DNA from 2 places in the Cupriavidus sp. L7L genome. Region 2 is predicted to be linked to the other one. Evidence: riboswitches for the same ligand, from Rfam matches in the RefSeq annotation. Region 2 holds a riboswitch; the other holds the start of a gene.
What was found. A riboswitch is a leader RNA that binds a small molecule or an ion and turns the genes downstream of it on or off. The one in region 2 is predicted to bind glycine.
Positions count from the first base shown of each region.

Region 1 (8,805 bases), on a different contig from region 2:
GTGCCGGTGATGCGGCCCTGGAACAGCTCGGCGACGGTTGGGTAGCGCCAGGCCTGGCCGAGCGACAGCCGGCCCAGCCAGTCCTGACCGATGGCCTTTTCCAGCGCCAGCTTGGGCGACCAGTTGGACTCGCTGCGCACCGGGTAGGCGACATCTACGCCCGGCTGGCTGCGGCTGCCGTCATAGGCGCGCCAGTGCTCCCAGCGCACGCCCGGGATCAGCTTCCAGTCCTCGGCGAAGTACCACGCGTCCTGCGCGTACAGCGCCTGCGTCTCGGTCTTGCCGGCAAAGGCGTTGTTGAACGCGGAGATGGTGGCGGCCTGCCAGTCCGAGGTGTTGTAGGTGGTGTTGCTGAGCCGGTAGTTGTCGTAGTGGTAGCCGAGGGTGACCCAGTGGCCGCCCTTGAGCTGCTGCGGGCGGTAGTCGGCCTTCAGGTCGAGCGTGCGCCAGCCGGTGCCGTCGCCATAGGTCACCGTGCCCGGGCCATTGCCCGCGGTGCTGGCGGTGCGGCTGATGTCCTTGGTGACATCGAACAGCGATGCCACGCCGGAGAAATTCCACCCGGTCTCGTTGCGCGTGCGCAGCGACAGGCCGTAGAGCCAGCGCGCGTCCTCGCCATTGCCCGGCGCAAACGCGTTGGCGGGGATCACGTAGCGGAAGCCGCCGATATTGACCGGGCCGCTCGACACCACGTTGCCGTCGGCATCGCGCAGGTAGCTGCCGGTGGCGCTGGAGCGGTCCTGCTGCCAGTAGGCGGCGGTGAATTGCGCCTGCAGGGTATTGGTGATGTCGTAGCCGAGCTTGAGCTTGAGCTGGTCCTGCACGGTGTGCGTGACGCCCTCGCTGTTGACGCCCATCACGGTGCGGTCGGCGCCGGTCTGGTCCTGGTCGAAGTAGGCGCCCGTCACGGGCTTGTCGGCCGAAGTCGCCCGCACGCTGGAGCGCGCCGCGGTGTAGAAGCTCAGCGGCTGGCTCTTGCTGTCCTGCCGGTCGACGCTGACCAGCCACGAGAACGGCCCGGCGCGGTCGCCCACGTAGGCGTTGGCGTGCACGCCGTTGAAACTGTCGTGCGTGCCGTACAGGTTGAAGCGCTGCGTGAACAGCTGCACGCTGGCATCGCCCTCGAACTTCTGCGGTGTGCGCGTACTGATCAGCACGGTCGCGCCCAGCGAGTTGCCCGGGTACAGCGCCGAATACGGGCCATACAGCACGTCGACGCGCTCGATCTCGGCGGCGTTGACCAGCGACCAGCGCGGCGGGAAGGTGAAATCGGAGCCCAGCAGGTTGGACAGCAGCAGGCCGTCGGCATAGACCAGCCCGCGCGCCGACTGGCGCGAGCTGGTGCTGCGCACCGAGATGATCGAGTTCATATCGCCGATGAAGCGCTTGCGCACGGCGAGGTTGGGCGCGTACTTGAGCGCGTCTTCGGTGTTGACCACGTTGAAGTCCGCCATGCGTGCGGCGCTGATGCCGTAGGCGGGCGATGGCGTATTGGGCGGCGTGGCCGGCGTTTCGCCGCGCCCGGGCTTCGCCGAGACCACGACTTCCTGCAAGGGCTGCGGCGCGCTGACGGGTTCATCCGGCTGGGCGCCGGCGATGCCGGGGCCCATCAGCGCGGCCGACGCGGCCAGCGCAATCCGATTTCTTCTCACTGGAATACCTATTCTGTTCTTCTGGCTCGCCCGACCGGTGCGCCGTATCCGGCTCGTGCTACGGCGCACTTCCTCCGCGTAGCGAGTGCTGACATTCTAGGGGGCGGGTCGGCTTGACGCAGTGCGACATAGCGCCGCGCCGGTACGGAAGCGACTCGCCCCATCCATGCGAACACGCCTGGCTCTATTCGCGTTTACCCGCATATCCACATGCGGCCTTTGTCTCTAGATTTGCGCGGATTGGCGTTCGCGCCAACGTGATGCTGGGAGAGACTGATCCGGCGGCAGCCGCCGCGGACAGCGCCGAAGGAGCAACCGCCCCGGAAACTCTCAGGCAAAAGGACCGGTATCACGCGTCACAGCACTCTGAAGAATGCCGCCATCGTCAGCCGGCATACCGAAGGAGCAAGCGGCCCCCGCCACCGGTACCCCCGGGCACCACCGGCGACTGTCGTGAATCTCTCAGGTCAGGAACAGAGGGGGCGTCCGCCACGCATGTCGCGTGCGGGCTCCCACCCCGACGTTTCTGGACTGCCAGATCATGAAGACAATCGCCGTCATCGGCGGTGGCATCACCGGTGTCACCACGGCCTACGCGCTCGCCCGGCGCGGATTCTCCGTCACCCTGTTCGAGCGCCACCGCTACGCCGCGATGGAAACCTCGTTCGCCAACGGAGGGCAGCTATCCGCCTCCAATGCCGAGGTGTGGACGCACTGGTCCACCATCATCAAGGGCCTGAAGTGGATGCTGCGCAGCGACGCCCCGCTGCTGGTCAACCCGCGCCCGAGCTGGCACAAGCTGAGCTGGTTCGCCGAGTTCATCGCCTCGATCCCGCATTACCGCCGCAACACCATCGAGACCGCGCGCCTGGCCATCGCGGCGCGCGAGCACCTGTTCGCGTGGGCGGCGCAGGAAGGCATCGACTTCGACCACAAGCGCGAAGGCATCCTGCATATCTATCGCGACAAGGCGGGCTTCGAGCACGCGGGCCGCGTCTCGGCGCTGCTGGCGCAGGGCGGGCTGGAGCGCCGCGCGGTAACGCCGGCGGAAATGCGCGCAATCGAGCCGACGCTGGCCGGCACCTACTACGGCGGCTATTTCACCGAAAGCGATTCGACCGGCGACATCCACAAGTTCACCAGCGGCCTGGCCGCCGCCATCGAGCGCATGGGCGTGCACTGCCGCTACGGCGAGGACGTGCGCAAGGTCACCACCGATGGCCGCAGCGCCAGCGTGACCGTGCAGGAAGGCGCGGACAGCGCCACCTCGACCTTCGACGGCGCGGTGATCTGCGCCGGCACCGCCAGCCGCGCGCTGGCCGCCGGGCTGGGCGACCGCGTCAACATCTATCCGGTCAAGGGCTATTCCATCACCGTCAACCTGAACGACGCGGGCAGCCGCACCGCGGCGCCGACCGTCAGCCTGCTCGACGATGAAACCAAGCTGGTCACCAGCCGCCTGGGCGACGACCGCTTCCGCGTGGCCGGCACCGCGGAGTTCAACGGCTTCAACCGCGACATCCGCGCCGACCGCATCCGGCCGCTGGTGGAATGGGTGCAACAGTGCTTCCCCGGCGTCAGCACGCGCAGCGTGGTGCCGTGGGCGGGGCTGCGGCCGATGCTGCCGGATATGCTGCCGCGTGTTGGGCGGGGGCGGGCCCGGTGCGTGTTCTACAACACCGGGCATGGGCACCTTGGCTGGACGCTGTCGGCGGTGACGGCGGATATGGTGGCGGGGGTGGTGGAGCAGGCGCTGGTTGAACCGAAGGTCTCGGGCGTGGGCTCGCTGGGACTTGCCAAGGCTTGAGATTGCCAGTTGAGCGCCTCGCTATTGCCAGCGCTGGCCCTCTCCCCAGCCCCTCCCGCTCGCGGGAGAGGAACGGGGGAGAGGGCGGGAGCCTCCACGGAGTGAAGCGCCACCGCCCGCCGTGAACCGCTCAGGCCGGCGCAAACACCGGCACCGGCGCCCCATCCACGCTGGGCGCGAACCTGACCTTCACCTTCTGCCCGATGCGCACCGCATCGAGATCGCAATCGACGATATGGGTCATCATGGTCACGCCCTCGTCCAGCGTCACATAGGCAATGCAATACGCCTGCGGGCCAGCCTTGCGCGTGACGCTGTACGAGTAGATGGTGCCGCGGCCGCTGGCGGTCTTCCAGACCGTATCGCCCATGCAGAACGGGCACAGCGTGCGCGGATACCAGTGCGTCTTGCCGCATGACTGGCAGTGCTTGACCAGCAGCCGGCCTTCGCGCGCGGCCTGCCAGAATTCGATGTTGTCGGGCTGTTCGTCCGGGGCCTTGTAGGCCATGGGAGTGTGCGGGGTCGTCATGTCAGTTGCTCCGGCGATCGTTCATTATTCGCGCTCGAGGATCAGGGTGGCGCTGCCGTGGCGCGAGCCCAGGTAGCCGCCGGTGCCTTGCGCCAGCGCCAGGTCGCAGTTCTTCACCTGCACCGCCGGATGCGCCTCGCCGCGCAGCTGGCGCACGGCCTCGATCACCTTGGTGATGCCGCCGCGGTTGGCCGGGTGGTTGTTGCACAGGCCACCGCCATCGGTATTGAACGGCAGCTTGCCGACGCCCGAGATCAGGTTGCCGTCGGCCACGAACTTGCCGCCTTCGCCCTTCTTGCAGAAGCCCAGGTCTTCCAGCTGCATCAGCACGGTGATGGTGAAGCTGTCGTAGATCGAGGCGTACTTGATGTCGGCCGGGGTCACGCCGGCTTCAGCGAACGCGGCCGCGCCGGAAAACTTCGCGCCCGACCAGCTCAGGTCGACCTCGCCGCCGAGCTGGCCCTTGACGTATTCACCGGCGCCAACGATCTTCACCTTCGGACGCCTGAGCGTGGCCGCAATCTCGGGCCGCGCCACGATCAGCGCGCCGCCGCCGTCGGACACCACGCAGCAGTCGAGCTTGTGCAGCGGGTCGGCGATCAACGGCGAGTTCAGCACCTCTTCCACCGTGACCACGTTGCGCAGCATCGCGTGCGGGTTGTGCTGCGCGTGGTGCGACGCCGCCACCTTGACCCATGCCAGCTGCTCGGGCGTGGTGCCGTACTCGTACATATGGCGCATCGCCACCATCGCGTACAGGTTGACGGTGACGGGATTGAACGGCGCCTCGAACGGGGCGTCCGGCAGGTTGGCGCCCCAGTTGCGCGCCTGCGTGCCGGTCGAGCCTTCCGAGCGCGGCCGGCCCGCCAGCGTGATCAGCGCCACGTTGCACTTGCCGGCGGCAATGGCCTGCGCGGCGTGCGAGACATGCACCAGGTAGGCGGAGCCGCCGGTGTCGGTGGAGTCCACGTGGCGCACCTTCAGGCCGAGGTAGTCGACCATGTTGGTGGCGCCCAGCCCCGGCGCATCGCCGGCGCAGAAGTAGCCATCCACGTCCGCCAGGGTCAGGCCGGCATCGGCCAGCGCGCCGCGTGCGGATTCCGCGTGCAGCTGCGCCACCGACTTGTCCGGCGCCTTGCGGGTCGGGTGCTCGTAGGCCCCGACGATATATGCCTTGCCTTTGATGCTCATGGGAGTCTCGTCCTGCTTGGGATTGATATTGGGGAACTTCAGAAGCGCATCTGCACCAGCCAGGTCGCCACCATGGCCGGCCGCTCGCTGCCTTCGACCTGCATCTCTACTTTCCAGTGGCAGCGCACTTCACCGGGGCGGACATCGTCGAGCTGCTGCAGCGTGAACGCGCCGCGCACGCGCGCGCCGGCCGGCACCGGGCCGGTGAAGCGCAGCCGGTCGAAGCCATAGTTCAGCGCCAGCTTGCGGCCCGGGAAGGTAAAGCACTGCCCGAACGCCGCCGACACCATCGACACGATCAGGAAGGCGTGCGCGACCGTGCAGCCGTATGGCGAATCCGCCGCGGCGCGCTCGGGGTCCACGTAGATCCACTGCCGGTCATGCGTCAGCTCGGCGAAGGTATCGATGGCGTCCTGCCCGATGGGGAAATACTCGCTCACGGCGGCGGGCGCGGCGCAAAGCGCGCGCAGGTCGTCGAGCGATGCAATGCTGTGCATGAGGCTCCTGTCGGTCCAGGCCTGGTCGGGCGCGATCGGCGCGATCGGCCTGCGCCCGGCCGGCTGTCTCCGTTGTGTTCCTTGAGTGTTCCTTGATACGGAATCTGTTGCTGCACTGCAGCTTGCAATCGAGTGTAGCGACGCCGCGGAACCGGCGTCCAATATCGTTTGCCGCGCGATCGATAAGCGCTGTTTATCGACCCACCCGGCGCGCGCGGTTGCCCGGGGGGCGCGCGGCGCACTAAGATGTGGCTCCCGCATCCCCGCTGACCCCATGGAACTGCGCCGCATCCGGCACTTCGTCGTGCTGGCCGAGACCCTCAATTTCCGCCGCGCGGCAGAGCGCCTGCATATCGCCCAGCCCGCGCTGACGGTCTCGATCCAGAAGCTCGAGTCCGAGCTCGACGCCACCCTGTTCGTGCGCGAGCCGCGCGGCGTCACGCTGACCGAGACCGGCCGCGCCGCGCTGGCCGAGGCCCGGCGCATCCTGTTCCACGCCGGCCAGTTCAGCGAGCTGGTGCAGTCGGCCAGCAGCGGCATGGCCGGCATCTTGCGGGTGGGCTTTGTCGGCACCACGACCTCGCACCTGCTGCCACGGCTGGTGACGCGCTTCCGCAATGAATACCCCGGCGTCGAACTGGTGCTGCGCGAAGCGACCTCGACCCGCATCATGCAATGGCTGGAAGACGAGGCGCTGGACGTGGGCCTGGTGCGCACGCCGCTGCTGACGCCGGGCAATACCGCGCTGGCGCTGCTGGAGCGCGACCGCTTTGTCGCCGCCCTGCCGCGCAGCCACCCGCTGGCGGGCAAGCCCGCGCTGACGCTGGCCGACCTCGCGCAGGAGCGCTTTGTCATGTACGAGCAGGCCGAAGCGTCGGGCCTGCGCAGCGCCGCGCTGTCGGCGTGCCAGGTGGCCGGCTTCCAGCCGCGCGTCACGCAGGAGGCCACGCAGGTGCAGACCGTGCTGGCGCTGGTGGAGAGCGGGCTGGGCGTGGCCCTGGTGCCGTCGATCATGCAGCGCTTTGCCAACGACCGCATGGTGATCCGCGACCTGGCGGGTTATCCGGACAGTGCCGGTATCGGCCTGGCGCTCACCTGGCTGCCGGCGCACGACACCCCGGTGGTACGGCATTTCCGCGAGGTGGCGTTGTCGGAATTCGCGGTGGATGGCGGCAACGAGGAGCGTGGCGCGCCGTAGCCCGCAGCAGGCTATTCGCCCTCTTCTTCCGCCAGGCTCAAGGTCAATCCGCCCGCCGGCAGCGGCAGCGCCGTGCGGTACCGCACCTGCTTCAGCGCGAAGCTCGACCGGATATTGGACACGCCAGGGATCTTGGTCAGCTGCTCCAGGATAAAGCGCTCCAGGCTCTGCATGCTGGGCACGACCACGCGCAGCAGGTAGTCCGCATCGCCGGTCATCAGGTAGCACTCCATCACTTCGGGCCGCTTGTCGATTGCCGCCTCGAAGCGGCGCAGCGCGTCTTCCACCTGTTTTTCCAGGCTGACCTGGATAAACACATTGATGCGCAGGCCCAGCGCCTCGGCATTCAGCAATGTGACCTGCTGCTTGATCAATCCCATTTTCTCCAGCGCCTTGACGCGGTTGAAGCAAGGCGTCGGCGACAGGTTCACGGCGCGCGCCAGCTCGGCATTGGTGATGCGGGCGTTCTGCTGCAGCTGGTTGAGGATGGCGATATCGATGCGATCGAGCCTGAGCGAGGTGTCGTTCATGATGTAACAATTCCGGATTTTGGCATCTATTGAGAATTTTTATACTGTGATACCCGCTTCTGGCAAGGAAATTCAGACACATTCTCTGCGGCTCCAGGCGTAATCTTGTTGGCATCGGCGGGCGTGACTGACATGCCGCCACAGACAAGCAACATGGACAGGAGCGGTGCCATGACCAACCTGGCAAACGGTGTGCAATCGATGCTCGCGCTGCCTTCGGCCAACGAGGACAGCGATCCCCAGGAAACGCGCGAATGGCTGGACGCGCTCGAAGGCGTGCTGGCGCATGCCGGCAGCGCGCGCGCCAGCTTCCTGCTGCAGCGCCTGGCGGCGCATGCCGCAGCGCAGGGCCTGCCGCCGCCCGGCGCCGGCCCGAGCGCCTATGTGAATACCATCCCCGTGCAGGCGCAGCCGCCCTACCCTGGCGACCTGGAGATCGAAGCCCGGCTGGGCGCCGCGCTGCGCTGGAATGCGTTGGCCATGGTGGTGCGCGCCAACCGCGCCTATGGCGAACTGGGCGGCCATATCGCCAGCTATGCCTCCGCGGCCGATCTGTTCGAAGTCGGATTCAACCACTTCTTCCGCGGCGACAGCGCCGAACAGGGCGGCGACCTGGTCTACTTCCAGCCGCACTCGGCCCCCGGCGTCTACGCCCGCGCCTACCTGGAGGGTTTCCTCGACGAGACCCACCTGCAGCACTACCGGCGCGAGATCGGCGGCCCGGGCCTGTGCTCCTACCCGCATCCCTGGCTGATGCCGGACTTCTGGCAGTTCCCGACCGGCTCGATGGGCATCGGCCCCATCAATTCGATCTACCAGGCGCGCTTCATGCGCTACCTGCAGAACCGCGGGCTGCAGCCGGCGTCGTCGCGCAAGGTCTGGGGCTTCTTCGGCGATGGCGAGATGGACGAGCCCGAGTCGATCGGCGCATTGTCGCTGGCCGCGCGCGAGCAGCTCGACAACCTGGTCTTCGTCATCAACTGCAACCTGCAGCGGCTCGACGGGCCCGTGCGCGGCAACGGCCGCATCGTCGATGAGCTCGAAGCGCTGTTCGCCGGCGCCGGCTGGAACGTGATCAAGGTGCTGTGGGGCTCGGACTGGGACGAGCTGTTCGCCCGCGACCGCTCCGGCGCGCTGGTGCGGGCCTTCGCGCAGACCGTCGACGGCCAGTTCCAGACCTTCTCCGCCAACGACGGCGCCTACAACCGCGAGCATTTCTTCCAGCAGAACCCCGAGCTCGCCGCACTCGCCGCGCACCTGAGCAACGACGACATCGACCGCCTGCGCCGCGGCGGCCACGACCTGCGCAAGCTGCACGCCGCCTACACACGCGCCATGGGCCACCGCGGCCAGCCCACCGTGATCCTGGCCAAGACCATGAAGGGCTTCGGCATGGGCACG
Region 1 is NZ_SMNY01000007.1:55,691-64,495, forward strand. Features, by position in the region: gene E1J61_RS06900 (TonB-dependent receptor) at 1-1,652, opposite strand, end outside; glycine riboswitch at 1,907-2,008, shown strand; glycine riboswitch at 2,009-2,139, shown strand; gene E1J61_RS06905 (D-amino acid dehydrogenase) at 2,194-3,459, shown strand; gene E1J61_RS06910 (Zn-ribbon domain-containing OB-fold protein) at 3,590-3,988, opposite strand; gene E1J61_RS06915 (thiolase domain-containing protein) at 4,013-5,179, opposite strand; gene E1J61_RS06920 (MaoC family dehydratase) at 5,218-5,676, opposite strand; gene E1J61_RS06925 (LysR family transcriptional regulator) at 5,951-6,874, shown strand; gene E1J61_RS06930 (Lrp/AsnC family transcriptional regulator) at 6,886-7,404, opposite strand; gene mdeB (alpha-ketoglutarate dehydrogenase) at 7,576-8,805, shown strand, end outside.
Region 1: linked by a shared signal. The riboswitch ahead of E1J61_RS06905 (D-amino acid dehydrogenase) and the one ahead of gcvT (glycine cleavage system aminomethyltransferase GcvT) in region 2 are both predicted to bind glycine.

Region 2 (8,805 bases):
GGAATGTCTCCAGCAATGGGGTGGCCTTGCAGAGGCTCTTTTCAGGCGGTCGAAGTACGGCAACGGACACCGCCGCCGGCGGGCCCGCCATCTTGAGAATAGTGCGGCGGCCGAGCTACCGCAGATGCGATGGCACGGCCCGGGGGTGCGTCAGTCGACCACGTAGTCGCTGACCGGCACGCAGCTGCAGAACAGGTTGCGGTCGCCATATACGTTGTCGGCACGGCCGACCGGCGGCCAGTACTTCTGCGTGCGCAGCGACGCCACCGGATAGGCGGCTTCCTCGCGCGTGTACTTGTGGGTCCACTCGTTCGCGGTCACCACCGCGGCGGTGTGCGGCGCGTGCTTGAGCGGGTTGTCCTCGCGGTCGAAAGTACCGTCGGCGACGCGGCCGATTTCCTGGCGGATCGCGATCATCGCGTCGATGAAGCGGTCCAGCTCATGCAGTGCTTCGGACTCGGTCGGCTCGATCATCAGCGTGCCCGGCACCGGGAAGCTCATGGTCGGCGCGTGGAAGCCGTAGTCCATCAGGCGCTTGGCCACGTCTTCGTTGCTGATGCCGGTTTCCTTCTGCAGCGGGCGCACGTCCAGGATGCACTCGTGCGCGACCAGGTCGTGCTGGCCGGTGTACAGCACCGGGTAGTACGGCGCCAGGCGCTTGGCTACGTAGTTGGCCGCCAGGATGGCGTTCTCGGTGGCGGCGGTCAGGCCGGCCGAACCCATCATCGCGATATACATCCACGAGATCGGCAGGATGCTGGCCGAGCCGAACGGTGCCGCCGACACGCCGCCGATGCCGCGGTCGTCGCGGCGGTAGCCGACGCTGTCCTGGTTGGGCAGGAAATCCGCCAGGTGCGCGCCGACTGCGACCGGGCCAACGCCCGGGCCGCCGCCGCCGTGCGGGATGCAGAAGGTCTTGTGCAGGTTCAGGTGCGACACGTCGCCGCCAAACTGGCCCGGCGCGGCGGTGCCGACCATCGCGTTCATGTTGGCGCCGTCGACATAGACCTGGCCGCCGTGCTTGTGCACGATCTCGCAGATCTGCTGCACGCCCTGCTCAAACACGCCGTGCGTGGACGGGTAGGTGATCATGATCGCAGCCAGGTTCTTGCTGTGCTGCTCGGCCTTCTTCGCCAGGTCTTCCAGGTCGACGTTGCCGTTCTCGTCGCAGGCCACCACCACCACCTTCATGCCGGCCATCTGCGCCGACGCCGGGTTGGTGCCGTGCGCCGACGACGGGATCAGGCAGATGTCGCGATGGCTTTCGCCGCGGCTGGCGTGATACGCATGGATGATCAGCAGGCCCGCGTACTCGCCTTGCGAGCCGGCGTTGGGCTGCAGGCTGACCGCGGCGTAGCCGGTGGCGGCGCACAGCATGGCCTCGAGCTGGTCGATCATCTCGCGGTAGCCCACGGTCTGGTCCAGCGGCGCGAACGGGTGGATCTGGCTGAACTCGGGCCAGGTCACCGGGATCATCTCGCTGGTGGCGTTCAGCTTCATCGTGCACGAGCCCAGCGGGATCATGGTGCGGTCCAGCGCCAGGTCCTTGTCGGCCAGCATGCGCAGGTAGCGCAGCATCTCGTGCTCGGCGTGGTGCGTATTGAACACCGGATGGGTCAGGTACTCGCTGGCGCGCGCCAGTTCGGCCGGGAAGGCGTCATTGATGGCGGCTTCGAGCTTGTCGAAATCGAGGCCCGCCGGCAGCGGCTTGCCTTGCGTGAAGATTTCCCACAGCGCAACCACGTCGTCGCGGGTGGCGGTCTCGTCCAGCGAGATGCCGACGCGCGTGGCGCCGGCATGGCGCAGGTTGATGCCGCGCGCGGTGGCGGCGGCATGGATGGCTTCGGTGTTGAAGCCGGTCTCCAGCGTCAGCGTGTCGAAGAAGGTGGCGTTGGTGCGGACGAAGCCAAGCTGCTCCAGGCCGGCGGCCAGCGTCGCGGCCAGGCGATGCACGCGCTGCGCGATGCGCTTCAGGCCCTGCGGGCCGTGGTATACGGCGTACATCGACGCCATCACCGCCAGCAGCACCTGCGCGGTACAGATGTTGGAGGTGGCCTTTTCGCGGCGGATATGCTGTTCGCGCGTCTGCAGCGCCAGGCGATACGCCTTGTTGCCCTGCGCGTCGACGGTCACGCCGACCAGACGGCCCGGCATCGAGCGCTTGAACGCATCCTTCACCGCCATGTAGCCGGCGTGCGGGCCGCCAAAGCCCAGCGGCACGCCGAAGCGCTGCGAGTTGCCCACGGCCACGTCGGCACCCCATTCGCCCGGCGCGGCGATCAGCGTCAGCGCCAGCAGGTCGGCGGCAGCCACCACCAGGCCCCCGGCGGCGTGCACCGCGTCGGCGATGGCGCGGTAGTCTTTGATGTCGCCGTTCACGCCCGGGTACTGCAGCAGCACGCCGAAGGCGCCTGCAGCAGCGGCGTCGGCGGCGGGGCCGACCTTCACTTCGATATCCAGCGGCAGCGCGCGCGTTCGCACCACTTCCAGCGTCTGCGGCAGCACGTCGTCGGCGACGAAGAAGATACTGGAGTCGTGCTTGTTCACGCGCTGCAGCAGCGTCATCGCTTCGGCGGCAGCGGTGCCTTCATCGAGCATCGACGCGTTGGCGATATCCAGCCCGGTCAGGTCGGTGACCATCTGCTGGAAGTTCAGCATCGCTTCCAGGCGGCCTTGCGAGATTTCCGGCTGGTAGGGCGTGTAGGCGGTGTACCAGGCCGGGTTCTCGAAGATATTGCGCAGCACGACCGCGGGCGTGACGGTGTTGTAGTAGCCCTGGCCGATAAAGCTCTTCAGTACGCGGTTCTTGCGCGCCAGGCCGCGCAGTTTGGCCAGTGCGGCTTCCTCGCTCAGCGGCTCGGTGAACTCGCCCATCGGCATGCCGTCGCGGCGGCGGATGGCGGCGGGGATCACGGCATCGATCAGCGCGGCGCGGCTGTCGTAGCCGAGCACCTTCAGCATGTGCTGCTGTTCGGGGGTATCGGGGCCGATGTGGCGGGCGGCGAAGGCGTCGCGCGCCTCCAGTTCGGCCAGCGTGGGCCGGTTACCTTGGGCGGCGGTCATGGGAAGCGGGGCGTTCATTGGCAAGAACCTCGTGGGGAGCGCTGCGGCAGGTGGTCAGCCGTGCCGCGGCGCTGCAAATGCTGTGTGCCGATCCCGGGTGCGGGACCGGCGGGGCGATCAGGCGCCGACGCTGGCCTTGTACGCGTCGGCCGACATCAGGCCGTTGACGTCGTCGCTGTTGGCCGGCTTGAGCTTGAACAGCCAGGCGTCGAAGGCATTGGCATTGACGCTTTCCGGCTCGGCCGTGGCGGCTTCGTTGACGGCGATCACTTCGCCGGCCACCGGGGCGTAGATATCGGAAGCGGCCTTCACCGATTCCACCACTGCCAGCGCGTCGCCGGCACCGACCGACTTGCCCACTTCGGGCAGTTCCAGGAAGACGATGTCGCCCAGCGCATCCTGTGCGTGGTCGGTGATGCCAATGGTGAGCGTGCCGTCGGCTTCGACGCGCACCCACTCATGCGACTCGGTGTATTTGAGGTCGGCGGGGAAATTCATGAAGGTTCTCCGGATTCAGATCTGTTTCTTGTTGGGTGATGCCTGCCCGGCAACGCTGCCGGCAGGCGAGGGCGACCGTTGGGTGAGCGGATGTTTCCCTTAGCTCACGAGTGCCTTGCCATTACGCACAAACGGCAGTTTAACCACAGTCGCGTTGAGTTTGCGGTCGCGGATCTCCACCTGCACGGTGTCGCCGACGTTCACGCCCTGCGGCAGGCGCGCGAACGCGATCGATTGCGACAGCGAGGGGCTGAAGGTGCCGCTGGTGATTTCGCCGTCACCGGCGGCGGTGATGACCTTCTGGTGGGCGCGCAGCACGCCACCTTTGTCGCGCAGGATCAGGCCGAGGAATTGCTGGCGCGAGCCGGCCGCGGCCAGTGCCGCCTTGCCGGTGAAGTCGCGCTCGCTCTGCAGGTCGACGGTCCAGGCCAGGCCCGCGTCCAGCGGCGAGGTGCTGATATCCATGTCCTGGCCATACAGGTTCATGCCGGCTTCCAGGCGCAGCGTGTCGCGCGCGCCCAGGCCGGCCGGGCGCACGCCCGCGGCATTCAGTTTTTCCCACAGGCCGGCGACGCTGGCCACCGGCACCACCAGCTCGAAGCCGTCTTCGCCGGTGTAGCCGGTGCGCGCGACCATGACTTCGCCAAGTGCGGGGTCCTGCACCACGACAGCGTTGAACGGCTTGAGCGCATCGGAAGGCTGGGTCGACGGGAAGGTACTCCACACCTTGGCGCGGGCGTTAGGCCCCTGCACCGCGACGATCGCCAGCGGCTGCGCGCCCGCGGGCGCAACATCTTCACGGCGCGGGGTGATGGTCACGCCGCTGCCGGTGGCGTCGTTGCGCGCACGGATCCAGTCGATATCGCCGACCGCGGTGCTGGCGTTGACCACCAGGCGGAAACGGTCCTCGGCAAAGAAATAGACGATCAGGTCGTCGATCACGCCGCCTTTTTCGTCGAGCATGCACGAGTACAGCGCCTTGCCCGGCGTCTGCAGCTTGTCGACGTTGTTGGCCAGCAGGCCGCGCAGGAAGGCGCGGGTATTGGGGCCGCTGAGATCGACCACGCACATGTGCGACACGTCGAACATGCCGGCGTCGGTGCGCACGGCGTTGTGTTCTTCGATCTGGGAGCCGTAGTTGACCGGCATGTCCCAGCCGCCGAAGTCGACCATGCGGGCGCCGAGGGCGCGGTGGATGGCGTTGAGGGGCGTGGCCTGGAGCGTCATGGAATCCTCGGGGGCAATGTCGGGTTGCGAAAACAAAAAAGGGCCACCCGCCGCAACGATCGCTATGCCAATGGCCAAGCAATCCGCTGCGGCGGATGACCCCTCTGTCCTCGATACCTGAGAGATTACGAGGCGGATTCGTTGAATCCCGTCCTCGCGCGCCCCTTCGGTGGGCACGCTCGCCACGAATGGCGGGTGCCGCTCTCCAGAGTGCGGCATGCATCGTGTGCATGTTGCATGCCGATCCGAGCGGTCCGTGGTGCCTGAGAGTTTTCGGGTGATACCCCTTCGGCGGCGCAGATATGCGCGCTCTCCCGGTCGGATGCGCGCAATGTACGGGAGGGCCCTGCCTTTGTCAACGCGGCAGGCGCCCCCCGCCAGCAGCCATTCGCCCTATCAACGGCGATGGTCGTCGGTCATTACGTTACCGACCACGCCGCCCAGGGCGGCACCGCCCAGCGTGCCTGCGGCACTACCGTGCGTCAACGCAGCACCGCCGGCCGCGCCCACGCCGGCACCAATGACCGTGTTGCGCTGCTTCGGTGTCATGTCGGCACAGCCGGTGGCCAGGGCCGCAACGGCTATGCCGGCCATCGTCGCTTTGGAAAAGGCTCGTAGCATTTTCATGATGGGCTCCGAAAGTAACTTTGAGTACGTTCGGGACGCAGGTCTGCCATCCCGCCATACTGGTTAGAGGAGGGCCCGGACGCCCGGTTTTGGGACTTACCAAGTGTTACTTCGGTAACGTCCCCGCCCCCGGAAAAAGCGGTTCCCGCTGACTGATCAGGGCCGGCCCAGCGTGTTAACATGATTAGCTTTGCGTCCGGCGCCGCCCCATGTGGTGTACAGGGCGCGACGCCGTCCCGACCACCCCACGCAAGCATTCCCGCGCATGAGCCACGGCCTCAACGCCGCCCAATCTGAAGCCGTCCGCTATCTGGACGGACCCTGCCTCGTCCTTGCCGGGGCGGGCTCGGGCAAGACCCGCGTGATCACGCAGAAGATCGCGCACCTGATCGAAGACAAGGGCTTCGAGCCGCGCCATATCGCCGCCGTCACCTTCACCAACAAGGCTGCCAAGGAGATGCAGGAACGCATCGGCAAGCTGATGGAAGGCAAGACCACGCGCGAGGGCAAGCGCATCCCGCTCAGGCAGCTCACAGTCTGTACCTTCCACTCGCTGGGCGTGCAGATTCTGCGCATGGAGGCGGAACACGTCGGCCTGAAGCCGCAGTTCTCGATCATGGATTCGGACGACTGCTTCGGCCTGATCCAGGAGCAGCTCGGCACCACCGACAAGAAGCTGATCCGCGGCGTGCAGAGCACGATCTCGCTGTGGAAGAACGGCATGGTCGACCCCGAGGCCGCGATCGCGCAGGCGGCCAATGCCGACGAGCACCAGGCCGCGCTGGTCTACCGCAACTACGTCGCCACGCTGAACGCGTACCAGGCGGTGGATTTCGACGACCTGATCCGCTTGCCCGCGGAACTGTTCGCGCGCAACGAAGCGGTACAGCTCAAGTGGCAGAACCGGCTGCGCTACTTCCTGGTCGACGAGTACCAGGATACCAACGCCTGCCAGTACCAGCTGCTCAAGCTGCTGGCGGGGGGCTCGCATCTGCGCGCGCCGGCCTTTACCGCGGTGGGCGACGACGACCAGGCCATCTACGGCTGGCGCGGCGCCACGCTGGACAACCTGCGCGGGCTGCAGACCGACTTCCCCGACCTCAAGGTGATCAAGCTGGAGCAGAACTACCGCTCCACCGTGCGCATCCTGGAAGCGGCCAACGCGGTCATCGCCAACAATCCCAAGCTCTTTGACAAGAAGCTGTGGAGCGAGCACGGCATGGGCGATCCCATCGCCATCCACCCGATGAACGACGAGGAGCACGAGGCGGAGTCGGTGGTGTTCCGCCTGTCGGCGCACAAGTTCGAGCGCCGCGCGCAGTTCCGCGACTACGCCATCCTGTACCGCGGCAACCACCAGGCGCGGCTGTTCGAGCAGATCCTGCGGCGCGAGCGCATTCCCTATGTGCTGTCGGGTGGCCAGAGCTTCTTCGACAAGGCCGAGATCAAGGACATCTGCGCCTACCTGCGCCTGATCGCCAATCCCGACGACGATCCCGCCTTTATCCGCGCGATCACCACGCCGCGCCGCGGCGTCGGCAATACCACGCTCGAAGTGCTGGGCACGTTTGCCGGGCAGGCCAAGGTGTCGTTGTTCGAGGCGGCGATGATGGGCGGCATCGAGGGCAAGCTGCAGCCGCGCCAGCTGGAGCCGCTGCGCGTGTTCTGCGAATCGATGGTGCGGCTGGCCGACCGCGCGGCCAAAGATCCGGCCACCGAAGTGCTCGACGACCTGATGGCCGGCATCCACTACGAGGCATACCTGTACGACAGCTTCGACGAGCGCCAGGCGCAGTCACGCTGGACCAACACGCTGGAGTTCCTCGAATGGCTCAAGCGCAAGGGCACCAAGCCGGAAGCGGCCGAGGGCGAGGAAGCCACCGGCTATGACAACGCCGACGGCTTCGGCAGCGAAGGCAAGAACCTGCTTGAGCTGACGCAGACCGTGGCGCTGATGAGCATGCTCGAAGGGCGCGAGGAAGATCCCGACGCCGTGCGGCTGTCCACGCTGCACGCGTCCAAGGGGCTGGAATATCCGCACGTGTTCCTGGTCGGCGTGGAAGAGGGCATCCTGCCCCACTGCCGCGAAGACGACGACATGACCGACGAGAAGATCGAGGAAGAGCGCCGGCTGATGTACGTCGGCATCACGCGCGCGCAGCGCAGCCTGCAGATCAGCTGGTGCAAGAAGCGCAAGCGCGCGCGAGAGACGTACTCTTGCCAGCCGTCGCGCTTTATCGGCGAGATGAAGCTGGAAGAAGCGCCGGCACCCAAGGACGAAACTCCGGCGATGAGCCCCAAGGACCGGCTCGGCGCGCTCAAGGCGCTGCTCGGCGGCCCAGGCAAGACGGCGGCAGGCTGATCTTAGGTACGAAGCCCGATACAAAACCCTACCAGGCCGACAAGACCGCGCGCGCCGCTGTCCTTAGCATGACGGTTGTGCCGCTCTGCGCTTTTCACGGTGTGCGGCTTGCGGCGGCAGGGGCTGCCCGGGTCTTGCCGCGCCAGATATCACGTCTGGTTTTTCCCTGTAATTGGCCCCCGCCGCGCCAGCGTGCGGGGGCAATTTTGGACGTGCTCGCCCTGCTACAGGCGGTGGTCGACGACGCCGCCGACAGCGGCCACGAGGTCGCGCTCAGCGGCCAGGCGCAGCCGCTGCTGGCGTGGCCGTCGGAGCTGCGGCGCGCGGTGGTCAACCTGGTCGAGAATGCGCGGCGCTATGGCGGCGCGGCCAGCATCGTGCTGACCGACAGCCCGGCGCGGGTGCTGATCGATATCTGCGACGACGGCCCCGGCATTCCGGAAGACCAGCTGGCGCGCGTGATGGAGCCGTTCTACCGGCTCGAATCGTCGCGCAGCCGCGCCACCGGCGGGGTCGGCATGGGTTTGTCGATCGCTGCCGATATCGCCGCGCGGCATGGCGGCGAGCTGGTCTTGTCCAACCGTCCCGAAGGCGGCCTGCGCGCGCGCCTGTCGCTACCGCGCGCCTGACACCGCCAGCGTGACGTACTGCGAGCCGCGCTGGCCGTGGCTGAAGTCGAGGGTAAAGTCCCCCACGTCGACACGGCCTTGCAGCGCGCGGCGCAGCTCGGCGGCACCGCCGGCGCGCACGCCGGCCAGCGCCCGTGCCAGCCATGCGGCGCCGATATAGCCGGCCAGCGTCGCCGAGGACGGCGGCTCATCCAGGTATTGCTTCATGCGCGCTACGTGTTCCCTGACCACGCGCAGCGTGGCCTGCTGCGGGCCGGGCGCGACCTGGGTCAGCACCATGCCGCCGGCGTAGCCGGTACCCAGGATCTCGCGCGCGGCCGTGGCACTGACCGACGACAGGCCGACCAGGAAGCCATACCAGCCCTGCGCCGCCAGTGCGCGGCCCAGTCCGGCATAGGC
Region 2 is NZ_SMNY01000048.1:125,478-134,282, reverse strand. Features, by position in the region: gene gcvP (aminomethyl-transferring glycine dehydrogenase) at 151-3,081, opposite strand; gene gcvH (glycine cleavage system protein GcvH) at 3,181-3,561, opposite strand; gene gcvT (glycine cleavage system aminomethyltransferase GcvT) at 3,661-4,788, opposite strand; glycine riboswitch at 4,883-5,007, opposite strand; glycine riboswitch at 5,029-5,115, opposite strand; gene E1J61_RS31795 (glycine zipper 2TM domain-containing protein) at 5,185-5,415, opposite strand; gene E1J61_RS31790 (UvrD-helicase domain-containing protein) at 5,681-7,777, shown strand; gene E1J61_RS31785 (sensor histidine kinase) at 7,990-8,406, shown strand; gene E1J61_RS31780 (ABC transporter substrate-binding protein) at 8,392-8,805, opposite strand, start outside.